3 regions of the Homoserinimonas flava genome follow, and region 1 is predicted to be linked to each of the others. Evidence: predicted binding sites of a transcription regulator. Region 1 holds the regulator's gene; each other region holds the start of a gene.
What was found. Region 1 encodes HrcA, which represses chaperone genes, less so after heat shock. Its sites were predicted from a motif close to TTNGCACTCGNNNNNNNCGAGTGCNAA; they were not measured.
Positions count from the first base shown of each region.

Region 2: the regulator HrcA is predicted to act here: its motif matches at 1,773-1,799, upstream of groL (chaperonin GroEL).
Region 3: the regulator HrcA is predicted to act here: its motif matches at 4,481-4,507, upstream of groES (co-chaperone GroES).

Region 1 is NZ_JBUEQS010000001.1:664,377-671,246, forward strand. Features, by position in the region: gene lepA (translation elongation factor 4) at 1-1,324, shown strand, start outside; gene ACY48M_RS03170 (DUF1990 family protein) at 1,324-1,977, shown strand; gene hemW (radical SAM family heme chaperone HemW) at 1,980-3,221, shown strand; gene ACY48M_RS03180 (DUF4870 domain-containing protein) at 3,231-3,635, opposite strand; gene ACY48M_RS03185 (DUF4870 domain-containing protein) at 3,712-4,080, opposite strand; gene hrcA (heat-inducible transcriptional repressor HrcA) at 4,267-5,289, shown strand; gene dnaJ (molecular chaperone DnaJ) at 5,365-6,468, shown strand; gene ACY48M_RS03200 (16S rRNA (uracil(1498)-N(3))-methyltransferase) at 6,475-6,870, shown strand, end outside.
Region 2 is NZ_JBUEQS010000004.1:146,118-152,987, reverse strand. Features, by position in the region: gene groL (chaperonin GroEL) at 95-1,729, opposite strand; gene ACY48M_RS12905 (DUF3048 domain-containing protein) at 1,845-2,879, opposite strand; gene ACY48M_RS12900 (cold-shock protein) at 2,973-3,176, opposite strand; gene ACY48M_RS12895 (LytR C-terminal domain-containing protein) at 3,439-4,011, opposite strand; gene ACY48M_RS12890 (DUF3263 domain-containing protein) at 4,051-4,308, opposite strand; gene ACY48M_RS12885 (heme/hemin ABC transporter substrate-binding protein) at 4,401-5,531, shown strand; gene ACY48M_RS12880 (DUF2332 family protein) at 5,486-6,484, opposite strand; gene ACY48M_RS12875 (HtaA domain-containing protein) at 6,497-6,870, opposite strand, start outside.
Region 3 is NZ_JBUEQS010000001.1:10,540-17,409, forward strand. Features, by position in the region: gene tsaB (tRNA (adenosine(37)-N6)-threonylcarbamoyltransferase complex dimerization subunit type 1 TsaB) at 1-593, shown strand, start outside; gene rimI (ribosomal protein S18-alanine N-acetyltransferase) at 590-1,096, shown strand; gene tsaD (tRNA (adenosine(37)-N6)-threonylcarbamoyltransferase complex transferase subunit TsaD) at 1,086-2,141, shown strand; gene ACY48M_RS00070 (DUF4190 domain-containing protein) at 2,243-2,608, shown strand; gene ACY48M_RS00075 (DUF4190 domain-containing protein) at 2,687-3,208, shown strand; gene ACY48M_RS00080 (THUMP-like domain-containing protein) at 3,234-4,421, opposite strand; gene groES (co-chaperone GroES) at 4,592-4,888, shown strand; gene rarD (EamA family transporter RarD) at 4,967-5,905, shown strand; gene ACY48M_RS00095 (ABC transporter substrate-binding protein) at 5,983-6,870, shown strand, end outside.

The DNA of each region.
Region 1 (6,870 bases):
GGGCAAGACGGGGCTCGGTGTTCCGGCTCTGCTCGATCGGGTGACGCAGCTCATCCCGCCGCCCGTCGGCGATGCGGATGCCCCGGCTCGCGCCATGATCTTCGACTCCGTATACGACAGCTATCGCGGCGTCGTCACCTATGTGCGCATGATCGACGGCAAGTTGAACCCGCGCGAGAAGATCCAGATGATGTCGACCCGTGCGACGCACGAGATCCTTGAGATCGGGGTGAGCTCGCCTGAGCCGACCCAGAGCAAGGGGCTTGGCGTCGGCGAGGTTGGCTACCTCATCACCGGTGTGAAGGATGTTCGCCAGTCGAAGGTGGGTGACACCGTGACGACGGCGGCCAAGCCCGCGACGAAGGCGCTGCCCGGCTACACCGAGCCGCTGCCGATGGTGTTCTCGGGGCTCTACCCGATCGATGGCAGTGACTACCCGGTGCTCCGTGAGGCGCTCGACAAGCTGAAACTGTCGGATGCTGCGCTCAACTACGAGCCCGAAACCTCCGTTGCCCTCGGTTTCGGTTTTCGCTGCGGGTTTCTCGGACTCCTCCACCTCGAGATTGTCACGGAGCGGCTCCGCCGCGAGTTTGATCTCGACATCATCACGACGGCACCGAGCGTCATCTATGAGGTCACGACCGATGACAAGCGCACCATCACGGTGACGAACCCGAGCGAGTTCCCAGTCGGCAAGATTCAGAGCGTGAGCGAGCCCATCGTCAAGGCCGCCATCCTCGCGCCGAAGGACTATGTCGGCGTCATCATGGAGCTGTGCCAGGGGCGCCGCGGCACCCTTCTCGGCATGGACTATTTGGGCGAGGACCGCGTCGAGATTAAGTACACGATGCCGCTCGGCGAGATTGTGTTCGACTTCTTCGACCACCTCAAGAGCAAGACGGCCGGCTATGCGAGCCTCGACTACGAGCCCGCAGGCGAGCAGGAGGCCGATCTTGTGAAGGTCGACATCCTGCTGCAGGGTGAGCAGGTCGACGCGTTCAGTGCGATTGTGCACCGAGACAAGGCCTACGCCTATGGCGTGCTCATGACGGGCCGCCTGCGCGAGCTCATCCCGCGCCAGCAGTTCGAGGTGCCCATCCAGGCGGCGATCGGCGCCCGCATTATCGCGCGCGAGAGCATCCGCGCCATGCGCAAGGATGTCTTGGCGAAGTGTTACGGCGGTGACATCACCCGCAAGCGCAAGCTCCTCGAGAAGCAGAAGGAGGGCAAGAAGCGCATGAAGATGGTGGGTCGCGTCGAGGTGCCGCAGGAGGCGTTCATCGCGGCGCTCAGCGGTGACGTGGAGAAGAAGGACAAGAAGTAGTGTCGCGCAAAGCGCTCTGGAACCTCCCCGTCAACTACGCGGCGGTGGGGGCAACTCAGACGCAGGAGGCGATGGCGTTCCCCCCGGCCGGCTATCACCCGTTCGAGAAGCGCGTCCGTGTCGGCACTGGCCCGGCACGGTGGGATTTCGCGTGGCATGCGACCCTCGCGTGGGGCATCCCCATTCGCAGCGGCTTCACGGTCAAGCTGACTGAGACCCCGCCGGAGGTGTCGGAGGGCAGCTACTCGCCGGTCACCTTCGATACGGGCGGTGTGCCGGTAGGGCCAGCATCAACCCCGAGCGACGAGGCAGTGTACGGCCCGGACGGTCTGCCCTTCGTCAAGGCGGGCGATTCGGTCTGGCTCCAGGCGCGGTTCGGCCCATTCCGATTCGATTCTCCGGTCCGCGTCATCTATGTCATCGATGAGCCGACGCGCAAGGGCTTTGCGTGTGGCACGCTGCCGGGGCATCCGATCAGCGGCGAGGAGGCGTTCATTGTCGACACCGAGCCGGATGGTTCGGTGTGGTTGACCCTCCGCGTGCTGTGGCGCCCCGCGACCGTGTGGGGGCGCATCGGGTATCCCGTGCTCGTCGGCCTGCAACGGATGATTCGGGCACGGTATCTCAAGGCGCTCACTGGTCCGGTCGACTGACGATGCCCTCCGCTCTGCCGCTCGCCGATCCCGCGCCGAGTGACGGCGCCCTTCCGCTGACGGTTGCCGCGGGGTCCGACACCAGGGACTTCGGCGTGTACCTCCATGTGCCGTTCTGCCGGGTGCGCTGCGGCTACTGCGACTTCAACACCTACACGGCGGAGGAGCTGAGGGGAGTGCACCGCAGCGACTACGCGGGGCAGGCCGCCCGCGAGGTCGCCTTCGGCGCTCGGGTACTTGAGGCTGCCGGGGTCGCCGAGCGCGCGGTCTCGACGGTGTTCTTCGGTGGGGGCACGCCGACGCTGCTGCCGGCAACCGATCTCGTGTCGATGCTCGACGCGGTGCGCGCGGCCTGGCCGCTCGCGGCGGATGCTGAGGTGACGACAGAGGCGAACCCAGACTCGGTCGATCTCGCCTACCTGCAGCAGCTAAAGGATGCCGGCTTCACTCGGGTCTCGTTCGGCATGCAGTCGGCGGTGCCGCACGTGCTTGCAACACTTGAGCGCACCCACGATCCAGCGCGTGTGCCGCACGTCGTCGGGTGGGCTCGGGACGTCGGGCTCGATGTGAGTCTCGACCTCATCTATGGCACGCCGGGCGAGTCGCTCGGCGATTGGCGTCAATCGCTTGAGCACGCGATCGCCTTGGCTCCGGACCATATTTCGGCCTACGCCCTCATCGTGGAGGACGGCACGAAGCTCGCCCGGCAGATCCGACGCGGCGAGGTCGCCCAGCCGGACGACGACCTGCAGGCCGACATGTACGAGCTCGCCGACGCGATGCTCGCGGCGGCGGGCTACGAATGGTACGAGGTCAGCAACTGGGCCAGGGGGGCGAGCGTCGATGGCGCCGCGCAGCACCGCAGTCGTCACAATCTCGCCTACTGGCGAGGCCATGACTGGTGGGGTGTCGGCCCCGGTGCGCACAGCCATGTGGGTGGCGTGCGGTGGTGGAACGTGAAGCATCCGGCCGCCTATGCCGGGCGGATCCTCGCCGGGGCGTCACCGGCAGCGGGCCGCGAAACGCTTGACGCCGAGACGCAGGGCGTCGAACGTGTCTTGCTCACCGCGCGACTCCGCGACGGCATCCCGCTCGACGCGCTCTCTGCTGGCGGCAGGATTGCGGTCGCCGGCCTCATCGCCGACGGGCTTGCAGACGCAGCAGCCGCTCTGCGCGGGGCCGTAGTGCTGACCCTGCGCGGGCGGCTGTTAGCGGATGCCGTCGTGCGACGGCTCCTCGACTGAACGCTCTCGCTACTTGATGAACTCGATCGTGAGCGGGTACTTGTAGTACAGGCCCTGGTTCGCCTTGACGGCGGCCATGATCATGAAGACGAGCGCGGCAATACCAACCGCGAAGAGCAGCGGGTAGAAGAGGATGAGCCCGATGCCGAGGGTCACAATGCCGATGATGATCGTGAGAATCACGAGAGCGATCACGTAGATCGTGTACGAGATCTGAAAGTTCAGCGCAGAACGCGTGTGCTCGCGCACGAACGGGCCGCGATCTTTGAGCACGAGGTACCCGATCAGGGCGGGGATGAAGCCGAAGAAGATGCCGCCGAGGTGGATGAGGGTCGACCACAGCTTCTCGTCGGCTGGGCTCATGGGCTGATTGGGCTGGTACTGGCCGGGGGGTGGCGGGGCTGCATTCGTCATGGGCCCATTAAAGCGCTACGACCGGCGAAACGCACAAAGGCCGGGAAAATCCCCCGGCCTTTGTGCGAGTGCTGCCCTACTTGATGAGGCGCAGCGCAAACGGGTAGCGGTAGGCGACGCCATCTTTTGCCTTGGTGAAGGCGAGGATCGAGAAGATGATGCGCACCACCCAGATGGCGAAGGTCAGCAGCACGCCAATGAGCACGAACCACAGGAGGTACGCGATGATGTCGGCGATGAGGAGGGTGATCTGAAAGTTCAGAGCCTCTTTGCCCTCTTGATTGGTGAACGTGCCGCGGTCTTTGAAAATCAGCCAGATGACGAGCGGCGGAACCCAGCCGAGGATGCCACCGAGGTGTGCGAACGAAGCCCACTGCCGGTCTTCGGTCTCGGTGAGCGGGACTGCCGGCTGCGGAGCAGCGGGGGGCGGGGTCTGGTCGGTCATGTCGTGCCTTTCGAGTGGCGAACTCCCACGCTGTGGGAATCGGGATGCCGGTCAACGGTGAGGGTTCGTGAGCATTGCATAACCTAGTGGCACCGTGCCGCATGCCGCAATCACTTGGGATCGCACTCGTGACGGTAGAATTGGCAGTCAGCGTGTCGGAGTGCCAAGGGCGAAGGGGTGATGTGGATGGTCTCGGATCGTGGTCTCGAAGTCCTCCGCGTCATCGTGCAGGACTACGTCGCGTCGCGTGAACCTGTCGGATCGAAGTCGATCGTCGACCGGCACTCCTTCGGTGTCTCGGCTGCGACCATCCGAAGCGACATGGCGCAGCTCGAAGAGGAGGAGCTCATCGCGGCCCCGCACACCTCCTCGGGTCGCGTTCCGACCGACAAGGGCTACCGCCTCTTCGTCAATCAACTCGCGGATCTTCGCCCACTTTCGGCCGCACAGCGGCATGCGATCGAAGCGTTCCTCGGCGAGTCGAGCGATCTCGACGATGTGCTCGCCCGCACCGTGCGATTGCTCTCCCAGCTCACCCATCAGGTGGCGCTCGTGCAGTACCCGACGCTCGGGCGTTCGCGCATCCGCCATGTCGAGCTGGTGTCGCTCAGCGAAACCCGGCTTATGACCGTGCTCATCACCGACACCGGCCGGGTTGAACAACGCATTCTCGAGGTGCCGTCTGGCCTTGACCCCGAGTTTCTTGGCGAGCTGCGGGCTCGCATCAATGCCGAGCTCTCGGGCACAGGACTGCAGGATGCCGCGACCCGACTCGAGGCGCTCACCGAATCGTTTGAACCGAAGCACCGCGCCTTCGTTGATGTTGTGGCACGGAGCCTTGGCGAGCAAGTGCTCGCAAGCCGACACGACAAGCTGGTGATGGCGGGTGCCGCGAACCTTGCCCGCACGGAGGACGACTTTCGTGGCAGCATTTATCCTGTCCTGGAGGCCATCGAGGAGCAGGTTACGCTGCTGCGCCTCTTTGGAGAGATGGAGCAGGAGATGGGCGCCATCGCCGTGCGCATCGGGCGAGAAAACGAGCCCTACGGTCTCGGTGAGGCGTCAGTCCTGAGTTCCGGCTACACCGGGTCAGGCGGCGAAATCGCCCGCCTCGGGGTGCTCGGCCCCACCCGCATGGACTACTCGAGCAACATGACGGCGGTGCGAGCCGTCGCGCGGTACCTGTCACGACTGCTCAGTGAAAACTAACTGCAGCGGCCCCAAGACCATCAGGCATGAACCCCCGCACCGCCTGAGCCCAGAATCACGATTGAAGGAACCGCATTGGCTGACCATTACGAAGTGCTCGGTGTCGACCGCAGCGCGACGCCCGACGAGATCAAGAAGGCGTATCGACGTCTCGCGCGCGAGCTGCATCCCGATGTGAACTCGGGTGCCGACGCGGCAGATCGCTTCAAGGATGTGACGCACGCCTACGACGTGCTCTCCGATCCCAAGCGCAAGCAGGAGTACGACCTCGGCGACCAGCCAGGCTTCGGCGGCGGGTTCGGTGGCGGCTTCGGCGACATCTTCGAGACCTTCTTCGGCGGTGGCGGTGGAGGCACCCGCCCGCCACGATCGCGCACCGAGCGCGGCCAGGATGCGCTCGTGCGCATCGAGGTGGAGCTTGCCGACGTGATCTTCGGCACGCAGCACGAGATCGAGGTCGATACGGCGGTGGTCTGCAAGACGTGCAGCGGTTCGTGCTGTGCGCCAGGCACCGATCTCGCAACGTGTGATATTTGTGGCGGTTCCGGCCTCATTCAGCGCCAGGTGCGCAGCCTGCTCGGCAACGTCATGACCTCGAGCCCCTGTGGCACCTGCCGCGGCTATGGCACGACCATCCCGCATCCGTGCTCCACCTGCTCTGGCCAGGGGCGCGTCCGCGCGCGCCGCAAGATCCCCGTCGACATCCCCGCCGGTGTCGACACGGGGCTCCGACTCCAGATGCCGAGCCAGGGCGAGGTCGGCCAGGGTGGCGGCCCGAGCGGCGACCTCTACCTCGAGATCAAGGTGCGTCATCACGATGTCTTCAGTCGCAACGGCGACGACCTGCTCGCGACACTCGAAGTGCAGATGACGGATGCCGTGCTCGGCACGACCGCGATGTTCGAGTCGCTTGACGGCCCCGTTGAGGTGGAGCTCAAGCCGGGCACGCAGAGCGCCGAGGTCATCACGGTCAAAGATCGCGGCATCACGCACCTGCGGGGCGCGGGGCGCGGCGATCTCAAGGTCGGTGTGCAGGTGCTCACGCCGACGAAGCTCAACGGTCGCGCAAAGGAGCTCATTCAGGAGCTGTCCCGAGTGCAAAACGCGGTGCCGCCGCACCTGTCGCAGTTTCAGCAGGGGCTCTTTCAGAAGCTGCGCGATCGCTTCTTGAACCTTTAGTCGTCGATGGCGCACTTCTATCTCGCCAAGGCGCTCGTTGATGCCGAGCCGGGCTCGACCGTGTCGATCGAGGGTGCGGAGGCGAAGCATGCGGTTGCGGTGAGCCGCATTCGCGTCGGCGAGACACTGTCGATCGGCAACGGCGACGGTCTCGTCGTTGCGGGTGTTGTGGTGCTCGCCGAGCCTTCGAAGCTCAGCATCACGGTGAGCGAGGTGGTGCGGCATCCGCTGCCGAGTCCGACGATCACGCTCGTGCAGGCGCTCGCGAAGGGCGGGCGCGACGAGTCGGCCGTGCAGGCCGCCACCGAACTCGGGGTCGATGCCGTCGTGCCGTGGGCGGCTCGACGGTCGATCGTGCGCTGGGATGCCGCGAAGAGTGCGAAGGGCGTCGAACGTTGGCGC
Region 2 (6,870 bases), on a different contig from region 1:
AGTACCGAGCGCCAGCGAGCGTATCGAAACCCAGCGATTGAACGCCAAAGGGCGGCTCCCCGAGGGGAACCGCCCTTTGTTCGTTCGAGACGGACTAGAAGTCCATGCCGCCCATGCCACCCGAGGGGTCGGCCGGGGCCGCGTTCCTCTCGGGCTTGTCGGCGACGACAACCTCGGTGGTGAGGAAGAGGCCTGCGATCGACGCTGCGTTCTGCAGCGCGGAGCGGGTCACCTTCACCGGGTCGTTGATGCCAGCCTTGAGCATGTCAACGTACTCGCCGGTCGCGGCGTTGAGGCCGTGGCCGGTGGGCAGGTTGCGCACCTTCTCGGCGACGACACCCGACTCAAGGCCGGCGTTCGTTGCGATCTGCTTCAGCGGAGCATCAATGGCGACCTTGACGATATTCGCACCGGTAGCTTCGTCGCCGACGAGGCCCGTGAGCGCCTCGCTTGCGAATGCAGCAGCACCGGCCTGGATGAGCGCGACGCCACCACCGGCGACGATGCCCTCATCGACGGCGGCCTTCGCGTTGCGAACGGCGTCTTCGATGCGGTGCTTGCGCTCCTTGAGCTCGACCTCGGTCGCGGCACCCGCCTTGATGACGGCAACACCCCCGGCGAGCTTCGCGAGGCGCTCCTGGAGCTTCTCGCGGTCGTAGTCGCTGTCGGTGTTGTCGATCTCGGCACGGATCTGCTTGACACGGCCTTCGATGGCGGCGGCGTCGCCGGCACCCTCGACGATCGTGGTCTCGTCCTTGGTGATGACGACCTTGCGGGCACGACCGAGCATGTCGAGCGTGGTGTTCTCGAGCTTGAGGCCGACCTCTTCGCTGATGACCTGGCCACCGGTGAGGATGGCGATGTCCTGCAGCTGCGCCTTGCGGCGGTCACCGAAGCCGGGAGCCTTGACGGCGACCGACTTGAAGATGCCACGGATCTTGTTCACAACGAGCGTGGCCAGGGCCTCGCCGTCGACATCCTCGGCGATGATGAGCAGCTGCTTGCCAGCCTGGATCACCTTGTCGACGATCGGAAGCAGGTCCTTGATGTTGGAGATCTTCGAGTTGACGATGAGCACGTAGGGGTCTTCGAAGACCGTCTCCTGGCGCTCGGGGTCGGTGACGAAGTACGCCGAAAGGTAGCCCTTGTCGAAGCGCATGCCCTCGGTGAGCTCGAGCTCGGTGCCGAAGGTGTTCGACTCCTCGACGGTGACGACACCCTCCTTGCCGACCTTGTCGATGGCCTCGGCGATGAGCGCGCCGATCTCGGGGTCTCCGGCGGAGATGGAGGCGGTGGCCGCGATCTCTTCCTTCGTCTCGATGGGCTTCGCCTGCGCGATGAGCGCTTCGGTCACGGCCTTGACGGCCTTCTCGATGCCACGCTTGAGGCTGATCGGGTCGGCGCCGGCGGCGACGTTGCGGAGGCCTTCGCGCACGAGGGCCTGGGCGAGCACGGTTGCGGTGGTGGTGCCGTCACCCGCGACGTCGTCGGTCTTCTTGGCGACCTCTTTGACGAGCTCCGCACCGATCTTCTCGTACGGGTCGTCGAGCTCGATCTCCTTGGCGATGGAGACACCGTCGTTCGTGATGGTGGGGGCGCCCCACTTCTTCTCGAGAACGACGTTGCGGCCGCGCGGGCCAAGCGTCACCTTGACGGCGTCGGCGAGCGTGTTGAGGCCACGCTCAAGGCCACGGCGGGCCTCTTCGTTGAAAGCAATGATCTTTGCCATGTGTGTTTCTCGTCCCTCCCGGACGTCGGAAATGCATCAGCTGTTGGCACTCTCACAAAGAGAGTGCTAAATGATTCTGGCACTCTGCCCCTCCGAGTGCAAGCCGACGAGGATGTCAGGCGGGAGGGGTGATCGTGACCGAGCCTTCGAGCGGCACGAGCTCGACCCAGCTGTTCCCCGCAGCCAGCCGGATGGTGATGCCGCTGTCGTCGATGAGGGTGATGGCATCGTCGATAAAAGCCTTCGACCAGGTGCCGTGCACAGTGCCACCACCGGAGGTGACCCACGCTTCGCCGCTGCCGAGAAGCTCCGTCTTGGGCACGCCGTAGCCGTGCGTCACCGGAACGCGCAGGGTGACGACGTTGGCGGTCGAAAGCTGGGCGCCGTTGGAGTCGAGGTCGGGGGCGCCGTCTTGCCACCGCAGGTAGCGACCGGATGCTGCATCCCAGGTCCAGGCCGGAGCGGATGAACTCGAGAAAACGAGCTGCAGGGTTCCCGTTGGGCTGCCCTCCTTCGCCGCCGTTGATGATTCGGTGTCGAGTGCGTAGGCGAACTGTTGGGGTGGCGCATTGATCTCGGTGTGGGCCGCAAGAAACTCCTGCGCCCGCACAATCACATTGTGAGGAGCACGCCGATCGCTCGAACGATACATATACGCGGCGGTGTCGCTCTGCCCGTGGATGGCGTTGTAGAGCGAGGTGTCGCGCATCATCGACACGAACTGGGGCACCCCGCCCGCATAGAAGATGATGCCGCCGAGCGAGCCGGCGATCTCAGGGTCCATCGGGCGGATCGAGCGGATGGGGCCGAGCAGTTCGGGGATGCCGCTGTGCCACACGGCGACGTAGCGGGTGATGCCGCCCTCGACGAGCTCCTCGAAGACGATGTCTGTGCGTTCGAGCCCGAACTGCGGTCGCGCGTCCCAGTGGTTGTCGATCTTGGCCGACAGTGCGGCGTGGGTGAGGGAGCCGGCCTGCACGGTCACGCCTGTGAGCGGGGCGAGCTCGGTCGGGGCCGGGGTCTCATAGGTCGATTCGTAGTCGGGCGACGGTGAGGCGGTGGGGAGGGCGAGCGGGGAATCGGTCGAGCATCCGGCGACAAGCGCACCGGCCACCACGAGGGCGAGCACGACTGCCCGGCGATGCGCCACCCGCTGCCTCGAAATCACAGGGCACACACTAACGCCGCCCCCGGCTGGGAGCGGCGCTGGTGTGAGGCGTGCCTCGGAATTGGTGCGGCGGTGTCAGGCCGGGCGCACCGACTCCGCCTGCGGACCCTTCGAGCCCGTGCCCACCTCGAAGGTCACCTGCTGACCCTCTTCGAGGACTTTGTATCCGCTCATGTCGATCGCGGAGTAGTGAACGAAGACGTCCTGCTCCCCACCCTCGACGGTGATGAATCCGTAGCCCTTCTCAGCGTTGAACCACTTAACGGATCCGTTCGCCATGTGTTACTCCCTGCTGTGTACCGTTGCTGCGGCGCACGCGATTCGGCGCCGAGTCACCGAACACGGGCGGGTATCCCGTGTTCATCTGGTTCGAATCGAAGCGTCCGAGGGTGCCTCACAGAGCCGGATGGGCGACCATTTCCAGATAGTAACGACCTTGAGCGCAAAAGTGGAGTGTCACTTAACATTGCGCAGCATCGCGCCAGGAGATTAAACCGTGGCGAAATGCGGCGGTGATGTGGAGGGGCCGATTCCAGGCTGGTCAGGCCGCGGGTGCCTGATAGTCGGCACCGATGAGCACGGTGATGGGCGACGCCGGATAGTCGTTCGAGAGACGCAACTCGCCGACACCGAGGTGCTCGATCAGCATGCGAGCGGCCGCCTCGTTGGCCGGGTCGCTGTAGAAGATCTGGGTTGTCTCGACGTCGGTGGTCGACGCGGTCGCACGACTGCCGACGCCCAGCTCGGCGCCACCCCACCCCTGCGTCACGAGAAAGTCACCGACCGTGGTCGCGAGCCCTGCCGTCGGGGTGCCGTTGAGCACCGAAATCGCCACCGCGGGGTCGAGGGCGGGCTCCGCCGCCTCGTCGCCGGTCGGCGGTGCCTCCGCATCAGCGGTCGGCTCGGCCGTGTCGATGCCGGGCACGCGGATCTCGAGGTCAGGATTGAGGAGGGACAGCGCGAAGAGCCCGCCGACGACAAGCACGACGGTGGCGAGCGCCGACCACGCGAACGCGATCCAGCCGCGACCGCGGCGGGCGGGAGCGCGGTGTGCGCCGACACGGTGCAGGTCGTCGGGAATCTCGTCGAAGCGATCTCGGATGCGGGTGGCCATCATGTTCCTCGGGGGTGTTCGTCGGTGCGGTCCCGCACGTCAGGCGTTGCGCCGGCCGTCTCGGATGCGGCGGAGGCGTCGCACCAGCATCGGGTCTTGCGCAAGCGCCGCTGGGGATTCGATCACGGCGTTCAGCAACTGATAGTAACGGGCGGAGTTGAGGCCAAGCTCCACGCGGATGGCCTCCTCTTTCGCGCCGGGATGCGCCCAGTCACGACGCTCAAAGTCGAGGATGCGGGCAGCGCGATCGAGGGGCTCGGGGGTTCCCGGCAGCTCGGTTGCAGCGTTCTGAGGCATCGCGGCCAGCCTAGGGGCGACATCCGCTGTGCCCGGTGTGACGCCCCGATTCCGGTCAGATCGAATCGGTGAACTTAGGGTAGCCTAAGCTTATGCACTCGAGACGGATGCCCTCCGCGATCGCCGCCATCCTCGCGGTCTCGCTGCTTGCCGGATGCTCCGGGGGAACGTCGAACGCGGGCGGTGAGGTGACCGACCCGGAGGCTCAGAGCGTCCCCCTCGCCGAGCTCACCCTCGCCGACGACCCGAAGACGTGGACTGGCGAGTCAACCGCCATGCTCGCATCCGCATCCATTGAGACCGTCACCGACGATCCCGCGCAGTCGCTGCCGACGACCGTCACCTCCCGCGATCTCGACGGTGACGTCGAGGTGACGGTTGAGGACACCTCCAGAGTGCTCGGGCTCGACATGTCCGGCTCGGTCGCCGCGACGATTGTGGGGCTCGGGTTCGGCGACAGCCTGGTCGGCCGCGACGTGTCCTCCACATTTGCTGAGGTGGCAGATCTGCCCGTCGTGACCTCGAGCGGACACAGCATCAATGCCGAGTCGGTCATCGCGCTGCGACCAACCCTCGTCGTGACGGACGGCTCGATCGGACCCATCGACGTTGTGCTCCAGTTGCGCGACGCCGGCATCGCGGTGGTCTTTGTCGAGGCGGAGCCCGGCATCGACGGCGTCGGCACGCTCGCCCAGCAGGTCGCGGAGGCGTTCGGTGCGGCCGACACCGGCGTCATGCTCGCCGAGCAGCTGCAGGCCGACATCGATGCGAAGATCGCCGAGATCGCCGCAATCGCACCCGAGGGCGACGAGCGGGTGCGCATCATGTTTCTCTACATCCGCGGCGGTTCTGGCATCTACTACCTGTTCGGTGCCGAGTCGGGCGCCGATGACCTCATCACCGCACTCGGCGGCATCGACGTGGCTGGCGAGATCGGGTGGACCGGCATGCGCCCCATGACCGATGAGGCGGTCATCGCCGCCCAACCCGACCTTCTACTCGTCATGACATCCGGGCTTGAGAGTGCGGGTGGCGTCGATGGCCTCCTCGCCGAGAAGCCGGCGCTCGCACAGACTCCCGCGGGGCAGCACCGCCGCGTGGTCGACATGTCGTCCGGCCAGATCCTCGGCTTCGGGCCGCGCACCGCTGATGTGCTCGACGCGCTCGCCCGCGCAATCTACGCGCCTGAGGCAACGTCGCAGGCGTCGAGCGTCTCGCCGTAGGGCCCGCTGAACGCGAGCGGATGCCCATCCAACGCCACCACGAAGCGCCCCCGCAGCGCAGCGCCGGCCCAGCCGGCCTCGGTGAGGCGGCGCTCCACGCCGGGCAGCACTCCTGCCCCCTCGAGCGACACCCAGCGCGCGCCTGAGGCGAGGATGCGGTCAACGAGCATGCCGCGCCGCACCCCTGGGATGTAGACGAGCACGCCGGCGGTGACGATGACGGGGGTCGCGCCCGCTGGCACGCCATCGAGGAGCTCGTCGAGGCGCTCCCCCGCGTCGCCCCGCAGCAGCAATGGCGGATGCGCGCGCACCACGTCGCGGGCACCCCGCACCCTCGCGAGGCGGTCGTGCTGTCCCGGCCAGGCGAGGGCGTCGAGCCACGCGGCATCCGCCTCATCGGCGACATCGAGCGGGGCGAGGTCGACCCCGGCGCGCCACACGACCTCGGGCAGGCGGGTGGGTGCGGTGATGCCGTCGCCCACCGCGCAGCTGAGCCGCACGCGACTCGGGCCGTCGGCGGGGTGCAGTTCGACCCCCGAAAAGTTGTAGCTATAGCGGTCGGGCACGAGGCACAGCCCGGCGGATGCCCCGAGCTCAAGCAGCGCGATGGGCCCCTCGATTTGCTCGAGCGCGAGCAGGAGTGCCGAGCACCGCCCCGGCTCGTTCGTCTGCATGGGTCGGCGGGCGAGATCCTGCGCCAGCTCTGCGTGATGCTCGTGAAGAAAGCGAAGAAACTCCCCCGCGTTGCTGCAGTCGCGGGCGCCGAGCAGACTCGCGACGGCGAACACGAGCGGCGGCTGGCGATGCTGCTCCGGGAGGCGGTCGAGCAGCGCGAGGGTGGCACTGTCACCAGCAACCGCGTGCGCCCAGTCTTCGTACGAGGGCGAGACCTCCGCCGCCTGCACGGCGAAAGCGCGATACCAGGCTGCGGTATCGCGCTCTCGACCGGTCATGCGTCGATCATGTCATCGTGTTGCCCCGCGGCGGCGGATCACCAGCATGGTGACGAGCGCGATGAGGGCGAGGAGCACGAGCACCCCGATGATCCACGGCAGCACGCCGGGGCCGTCGTCGGCGACCGGTGCGGCCTCAACCTCGGTGTCGACTGCCTCGGATTCCGCGATCGCGCCGCACGCGGCATCCGTCGCGAATTCCACCGTGATGGGGTCAAGCTCGGTGCCGGGTTCGTAGGTGCCGATCGCGCCAGAACCTGCGGCGCTGAGCTCGGCGGGAGCAGCCGTGATAGTGCCTGTTCCGTCGGTGTGCTCGACAGTGCCGCCGCTGAGGTCGACATCGGCGAAGTGCACGTCACGCTGGTCGACCGCCTCGCCCTCCTGCG
Region 3 (6,870 bases), 650 kb from region 1:
TTGTCGACCGCGACCTGGGCGTGATTGCCGAGCACACCGAGCCAGACACACGTCGGCATGCTGAGGTCATCGGCGACCTCATCACCCGCGCCCTCACCGACGCTGCTGTCGCCGTAACCGACCTGTCCGGTGTCGCAGTGGGCATGGGTCCTGGCCCGTTCACTGGTCTCCGCGTCGGCATCGCAGCAGCGCAGACGTTCGCGCTCGGCGCTGACCGGCCGGCCGTGCGGGTGAACAGCCACGACGCCATCGCCTACAGCCACTACGCACGCGGTGGCGACGGCCCGCTGCTGGTCGTGACGGATGCGCGCCGCCGAGAGGTTTATTGGTCGGCATATTCCGGCGCCGACCCCGAGGGCATCCCCGTGCGCGCGGCAGGCCCAGGTCTCACCGCCCCCGATGGGCTGCCTGCGGCGGTCGATGCGTTCGGGAGCTACGAGCGCCTCGACGATGCGCCGGTGTCGGCGGGCGACCTCGGCATGCTTGCAGAGCTGCTCCACGCGCACGGTCGCGAACTCGCGGGCAGGGAGCCGCTGTACTTGCGCTCGCCGGATGTCACGCTCGCGAGTGCACCGAAACGTGTGAGCTCATGACCTGGCTGTTGCGGCGGGCGGGCGCCGACGACCTTGCAGCGATCATGCAGCTCGAGACTTCGACCTTTGCGAGGGATGCCTGGTCGGCGTCCGCGATGGCGGCGGAGCTGTCGAGCCCGCACACCCTCTATTTCGTCGCGCTGCGCGATGACGAGACCGGTGACACCATCGACGGCTATGCCGGACTCTTGGCCCCCGTCTCGGCGCAGCAGGCCGACATCCAGACCATCGCGGTGGCGGAGCATGCCCGACGTTCCGGGCTCGGCCGCACCATGATGCAGCACCTCATGACGGAGGCGCGGCAGCGAGGCGCGAGCGAGGTGTTTCTCGAAGTGCGGGCCGACAACCCGGGGGCGCAGGCGCTCTACGCCCTGCTTGGTTTCGAAATCATCGGGGTGCGACCCCGCTACTACCAACCGGACGGCGTCGACGCGATCGTCATGCGCTGCCAGCTCACCGAGCCCAGCGCCGCCTTCACGACGGGAGCGAGCCATGAGCACTAAAACCGCGGGGCCACTCGTGCTCGGCATTGAGACGAGCTGCGACGAGACCGGTGTCGGCATCGTGCGCGGCACGACTCTCCTTGCCAACGTCATTGCATCGTCGATGGATGAGCACGCGCGCTTCGGCGGCGTCGTTCCGGAGATTGCAGCACGAGCCCACCTCGAGGCGATGACCCCGACCATCACCGCTGCGCTCGCCGAGGCGAACGTCACCCTCGCTGAGCTCGACGCGATCGCCGTCACGAGCGGGCCTGGCCTGTCCGGCGCCCTCATGGTCGGTGTCGGCGCGGCGAAGGCACTCGCGATTTCGCTCGATACCCCGCTCTACGCCGTCAATCATCTCGTCGGTCATGTCGGTGCCGACGTGCTCGCGGGCCACGAGGTCGAGTATCCGACCGTCGCGCTGCTCGTGTCTGGTGGCCACACGTCGTTGCTGCTTGTGCGCGACCTCGTGAGCGACGTCGAGCTTCTCGGCGAAACAATCGACGATGCCGCCGGTGAGGCATTCGACAAGGTGGCACGCCTGCTCGGGTTGCCGTATCCCGGGGGCCCAGAAATTGATCGCGCCGCGGCATTCGGTGACCCGAAGGCGATCAGGTTTCCGCGAGGGCTGAGCCTGCCAAAAGATATGGAGCGGCACCGCTACGACTTTTCGTTTTCCGGGCTGAAGACGGCGGTCGCCCGCTGGGTCGAGCAGCGGCGCGACGCGGGTGAGGAGGTGCCGGTGGCGGATGTCGCGGCCAGCTTCCGCGAGGCGGTCGCCGATGTGTTGCTCACGAAGGCGGTCAATGCCTGTCGCGATCTTGGCGTGCCACGGCTCCTGCTCGGCGGTGGCGTCGTCGCGAACGCCCGCGTGAGGGCGCTCGCCGAGGAGCGTTGTGCGGCTGCGGGGATCGCCCTCCGGATTCCGCCGTTCTCGCTCTGCACCGACAACGGTGCGATGATCGCCGCGCTCGGGGCGCAACTCGTCTCGGCCGGACGGCCCCCCTCGGGGATGGGATTCGGCGCGGATTCGACTCTCCCTGTCACGAGCATCCAGGCGTAACGTCGGGAGACGAAGGGGTGTCGCGATTGACACTCGGATGGGCACGATGCCACGATGGCACCGCACTCAATCAGGACTGCCAAATTATCAAGGAGACTCTCGTGTCTGAATCCACCCCGGCCGCACCCCCGGAGCCCACGCCGTACTCCGCAGCCCCAGCCGGTGGCGCAACCGGTCAGAAGGCTCCCGTCCTCAGCATCATCTCCCTCATCACCGGTATTCTCGGCCTTCTCGGCTCGTGGATTGGCTTCCTGTCGCTCGTCGGCCTAATTGGCATCTTCTTGCCGATCGCCGCGATCGTCACCGGCTTCCTCGGCAAGAAGAAGGAGCCGCAGGCGGCCAAGGGTCTCTGGCTCACCGGCCTCATCACCGGATTCATCGGCCTCGCGCTGACGCTGCTGTTCGTCATCATCAGCACGATCGCGGTCGTCGCGCTCGGCGAGTACAGCACGAGCTACTCGTACTGATTGCTTTAGAGCACAGGGTCCGCGCCGCTTGGTGCGGACCCTTTGTTGTTGTTGGGCTCCATCAGACACAATGGCTTCATGACGACCAACGAGCCTGAGAACGTTCCTCCTGTGCCGAACCCGCCAACGGATGCCGGCCACCCGGCGCCCGAGGCCACTCCGGCTGCACCCGCAACATCGACCCCGCCGGCCGCTCCCGCGGTGCCCGCCTACGGGCCGGGCACGCCGCAGCAGCCCTACGGCGCCTCCGAGCAGCCGGCGCAGCCTGCCTACGGCGCTCAGCAGCCATACGGCGGCCAGCAGCCTTATGCCGCCTCCCCATACCAGTCGGGGCCTGTCCTGCCCAAGGGGCTTTCGCTCACCGCGATGATCACGGGCATCATCGGTGTCGTGCTCGGCACCTTCGGCTGGGGTCTGCTTCCGGCCATCGCCGGTGTCATCTTCGGCCACCTCGGCCAGCGCAAGGAGCCGCACGCGAAGCCGCTCTGGCTGACCGGTATCATCACCGGCTACGTCGGCCTCGGCCTCAACCTGTTGTGGTTGCTGTTCTGGGTCGTCATCTTTGTCCTGGCGTTCTCAGACTCGTCATCGAGTTTCTGAGCTTCCGCGCTCTGACGCTGAGCGCTTAGCGCTGAGTGATCTGACGCTCGGCGAGCAGCGCCACGCGGCGACCGGCCACCCTCGTGAGCACGAGGGTGGCTTCGCCATCTCCCCGCGGTGCTAGGCGGCGCCGGAGGGCGGCCGGGTCGATGTCGACCCCGCGCTTCTTGATTTCCACGCGTCCGATGCCGCGCACCTGAAGCTCACGCTTCAGTCGGCGTTCGTCGAGGGGAAACTGCGCGACGATGCGAAAGCGGGCTGCGAACGGTGTGTCGACCGCGAGATCGCTCGAGATGTAGGCGATATCGTCGCTCACCATGCGGCCGTCAAGTTGCCGGGCGAGATCGCCGATCAGCCGGGCTCGAATGACCGCACCATCCGGCTCATAGAGATATTCGCCGAGTGCGCCAACCTCGACATCGGCACTGTCAGCATCGGCCGTCATTTCGGCGGCACCGTGAGCGGCGACGACGAGCGCGGCGCGCCGCACCTCCGGCCGTGCTGCCGCACCGAACCACACACCGAGCTCGACAACGTCACGATCGACCGAGACCCACTGCGCTTCGGCCTCGGCGGGGATCACCTCGCGGTCGACGCCGGGCCCGAGCTTGACCCCCACCGGCATCCGTTCGGCGAGCCCGAACGCGAAGTCGAGTGACGGTGACCAGTCGGCCGGGTCGTGAAGGCGCCCGCGATCGTTGCGCCTCGCCGGGTCGAGCCACGCGGCATCGACATCGTCGAGCGCGGTCGACTCTGCGTCGGCATGCCGTACGGTCACGGATGACCACGGTGCGAGATTGTAGGCGGCGATCGCGGCCGTCGGCTCGTCTCGCTCCACCGCGAGCACCCCGAGGTCGAGGGCGGCCAGCGCAAGCGAGTCGGCGCCGATGCCGCAGCCAAGGTCGGCGACCCGACGCGCGCCCGCGGCGCGGAAACGCTCGGCGTGCCGCGCGGCGACGCTCAACCGGGTCGCCTGCTCGAGACCGGCCTCGGTGAAGAGCATGCGCTCGGCGAACGGCCCGAACTTTGCCTGCGCGCGGCGCCGCAGCTTCGACTGGGTGAGCACGGCGGCGACGAGTCCGGGGGAGTGGCCAGCCCCGCGCAGCTCGCTCACGAGGCGCACGACATCCGTGGAGTTCTCGTATGCGGGGAGCGAATCGAGCAGCCGGAGACCCTCGGGGGTGAGCAATTCGGCGAGCTCCGCAGCATCCATCTGTTCATTATTCAGGACCGCCTGTCGTGAAGGTGACGGGGTGGTCTTCGGGCGGCGGATTGGCACTCGGATTGCAAGAGTGCCAGTGCGACCGGTACAGTTGTTCTGGCACTCTCCCCGTGAGGGTGCTAACCCCAAGTTTCTTCACGTACTTCAGAAAGAGGTCAACCGTGTCGGTGTCCATCAAGCCGCTCGAAGATCGCATTGTCATCAAGCAGGTCGAAGCCGAGCAGACCACTGCTTCTGGTCTCGTCATTCCTGACACTGCCAAGGAGAAGCCCCAGGAGGGCGAGGTTGTGGCGGTCGGCCCCGGTCGCATCGACGACAACGGCAACCGCATCCCGCTCGATGTCGCAGTCGGCGACAAGGTGATCTACTCCAAGTACGGCGGCACCGAGGTCAAGTACGGCGGCGACGACCTGCTCGTGCTCTCGGCCCGCGACGTGCTCGCGGTGGTCGTGCGCTAAAGCGCATTTCTTGCACGAAGGCCCGCTCGGCTCACGCCGGGCGGGCCTTCGTCGTTGTGCGGCGGTTAGCATTCATGAGTGAGCCCAGCACCCGCCCAAGCCGACCCGCGGATGCAACGGCGCTCCGGTCTGCTCTACGCGGCAGGTGCCTACGGGCTCTGGGGCTTCATGCCAGCGTTCTTTCTTCTCCTGGCCCCGTCGAGCCCGTTCGAGATCGTTGCGGGTCGCATCCTGCTCTCGCTCGGTTTCTGTGCCGTGCTGCTCACCGTGACGCGCTCGTGGCCGAGTGTTGTCGCGGTCGTGACCTCGCCGAGACTGCTGCTCATCATGGGGGTCGCCGGGGCGCTCATCGCGGTCAACTGGCTCGTCTTCGTCTTCGCTGCCCTCGATGGGCAGGTGCTCGCGTCGTCGCTCGGCTACTTCATCAATCCGCTCTTCACGGTGCTGCTCGGGGTGCTGCTACTCCACGAGTCGCTGCGGCCGCTCCAGTGGGTGGCGGTGGGCCTCGGCGTCGTCGCGATTGTCGTCCTCGCAGTCGGCTATGGGGAGATCCCCTGGATCTCGCTCGTGCTCGCGGTGACGTTCGGGCTTTACGGGCTCATCAAGAAGCAGGCGGGTCCCCGCATCGGCGCACTCGCCGGCCTCACGGTCGAGACGCTCTGGCTCGCGATTCCCGCCGGCATCGTCATCGGCGTCATCGCAGCCGGCCCGGGCATCGAAGTGGGGAGTAACGGCACCGGGCATGCGCTGCTCTTCGTGCTCTCCGGAGCCGTCACCGCGGTGCCCCTCTTGCTGTTCGCTTCGGGCGCCCGGCGTCTGCCGCTCGTCACCATGGGGCTCGTGCAATACCTTGCCCCCGTGCTCCAGTTCATCCTCGGCGCCTTCATCCTGGGCGAGTCGATGCCGCCGGAGCGCTGGGCGGGCTTCGGCATTGTGTGGCTCGCGATCACCGTCCTGACGGTGGACATGCTCAAGGAGGGCCGGCTATCGCGCCGCGCCTTGCCGGAGCTCGGCTGATCTCTCGGTAGGGTTCGTGGTGCTTGCGGCGCCCACGAGAGCGTCGGCCAGGGCGTAATTCGAGAAGAGGAAGAGCCATGTCACGCGTGCGTGCTGCGGTCTGCACGGTTGCCGCCATCATGGTGCTCTCGTCGTGTTCTGCTGACCCGATCGTCACCCCGACGGCATCGCCGCGGCCAAGCCCACCGGCGGCATCCGGTGACGGTGTTGTGCGCATCGGCACACTCATGCCGACCTCTGGTGAGCTTGCCTTCCTTTCGCCTGCGCAAGTCGCGGGCGTGGAGCTTGCGGTGCGGGAGATCAATGAGGCCGGCGGGGTGCTCGGCGTGCCGGTCGAGGTGTTCCACCGCAACTCCGGCGACGCCGACACCACCACGATCGAGACGTCCTATGCCGAACTTGTCGCGCACGAGGTCGATGTCATTATCGGCCCGGCCTCGTCGGTGCTTTCGGAACGCATCCTTCCCCTTGCGATGGTTGACGGCATCGCACTGATTTCACCCTCCGCGACAGCGCCCGTGCTCTCCACGCTCGACGACAATGGTCTCCTGCTGCGCACGGTGCCGTCGGCGGCCCTGCAGGGTCGTGCGATTGCATCCGTGCTCGCCGAAGAGGGTGTCGAATCCATCGCATCAGTCTCGTTCGACGATGCGAACTCGTCCGCCGTCGGCGCGGCCCTCATCGATGCAGCGGGCGACATTGTGACCGTCGACGAAACCTTCACCGCCGAGACGGATGTCGCGGCGCTCGTCGATCTCATCGCAGAGTCGGCCCCGCAGGCCGTCGTCGTGTCGAGCCCGTTCTCCGTCTCCGAGACGACCGCCGCGCTGCTCGCCGGCCTGGTGGGAGCGGGCATCACCGCCGACGCGCTCTGGCTCACGAGCTCCAACCTTGCTGATTACTCGCAGCTCCTTGCGGCCGGCACTCTGGAGGGTGCCCGCGGGCTGCTCGATGGTCGCGCTGTC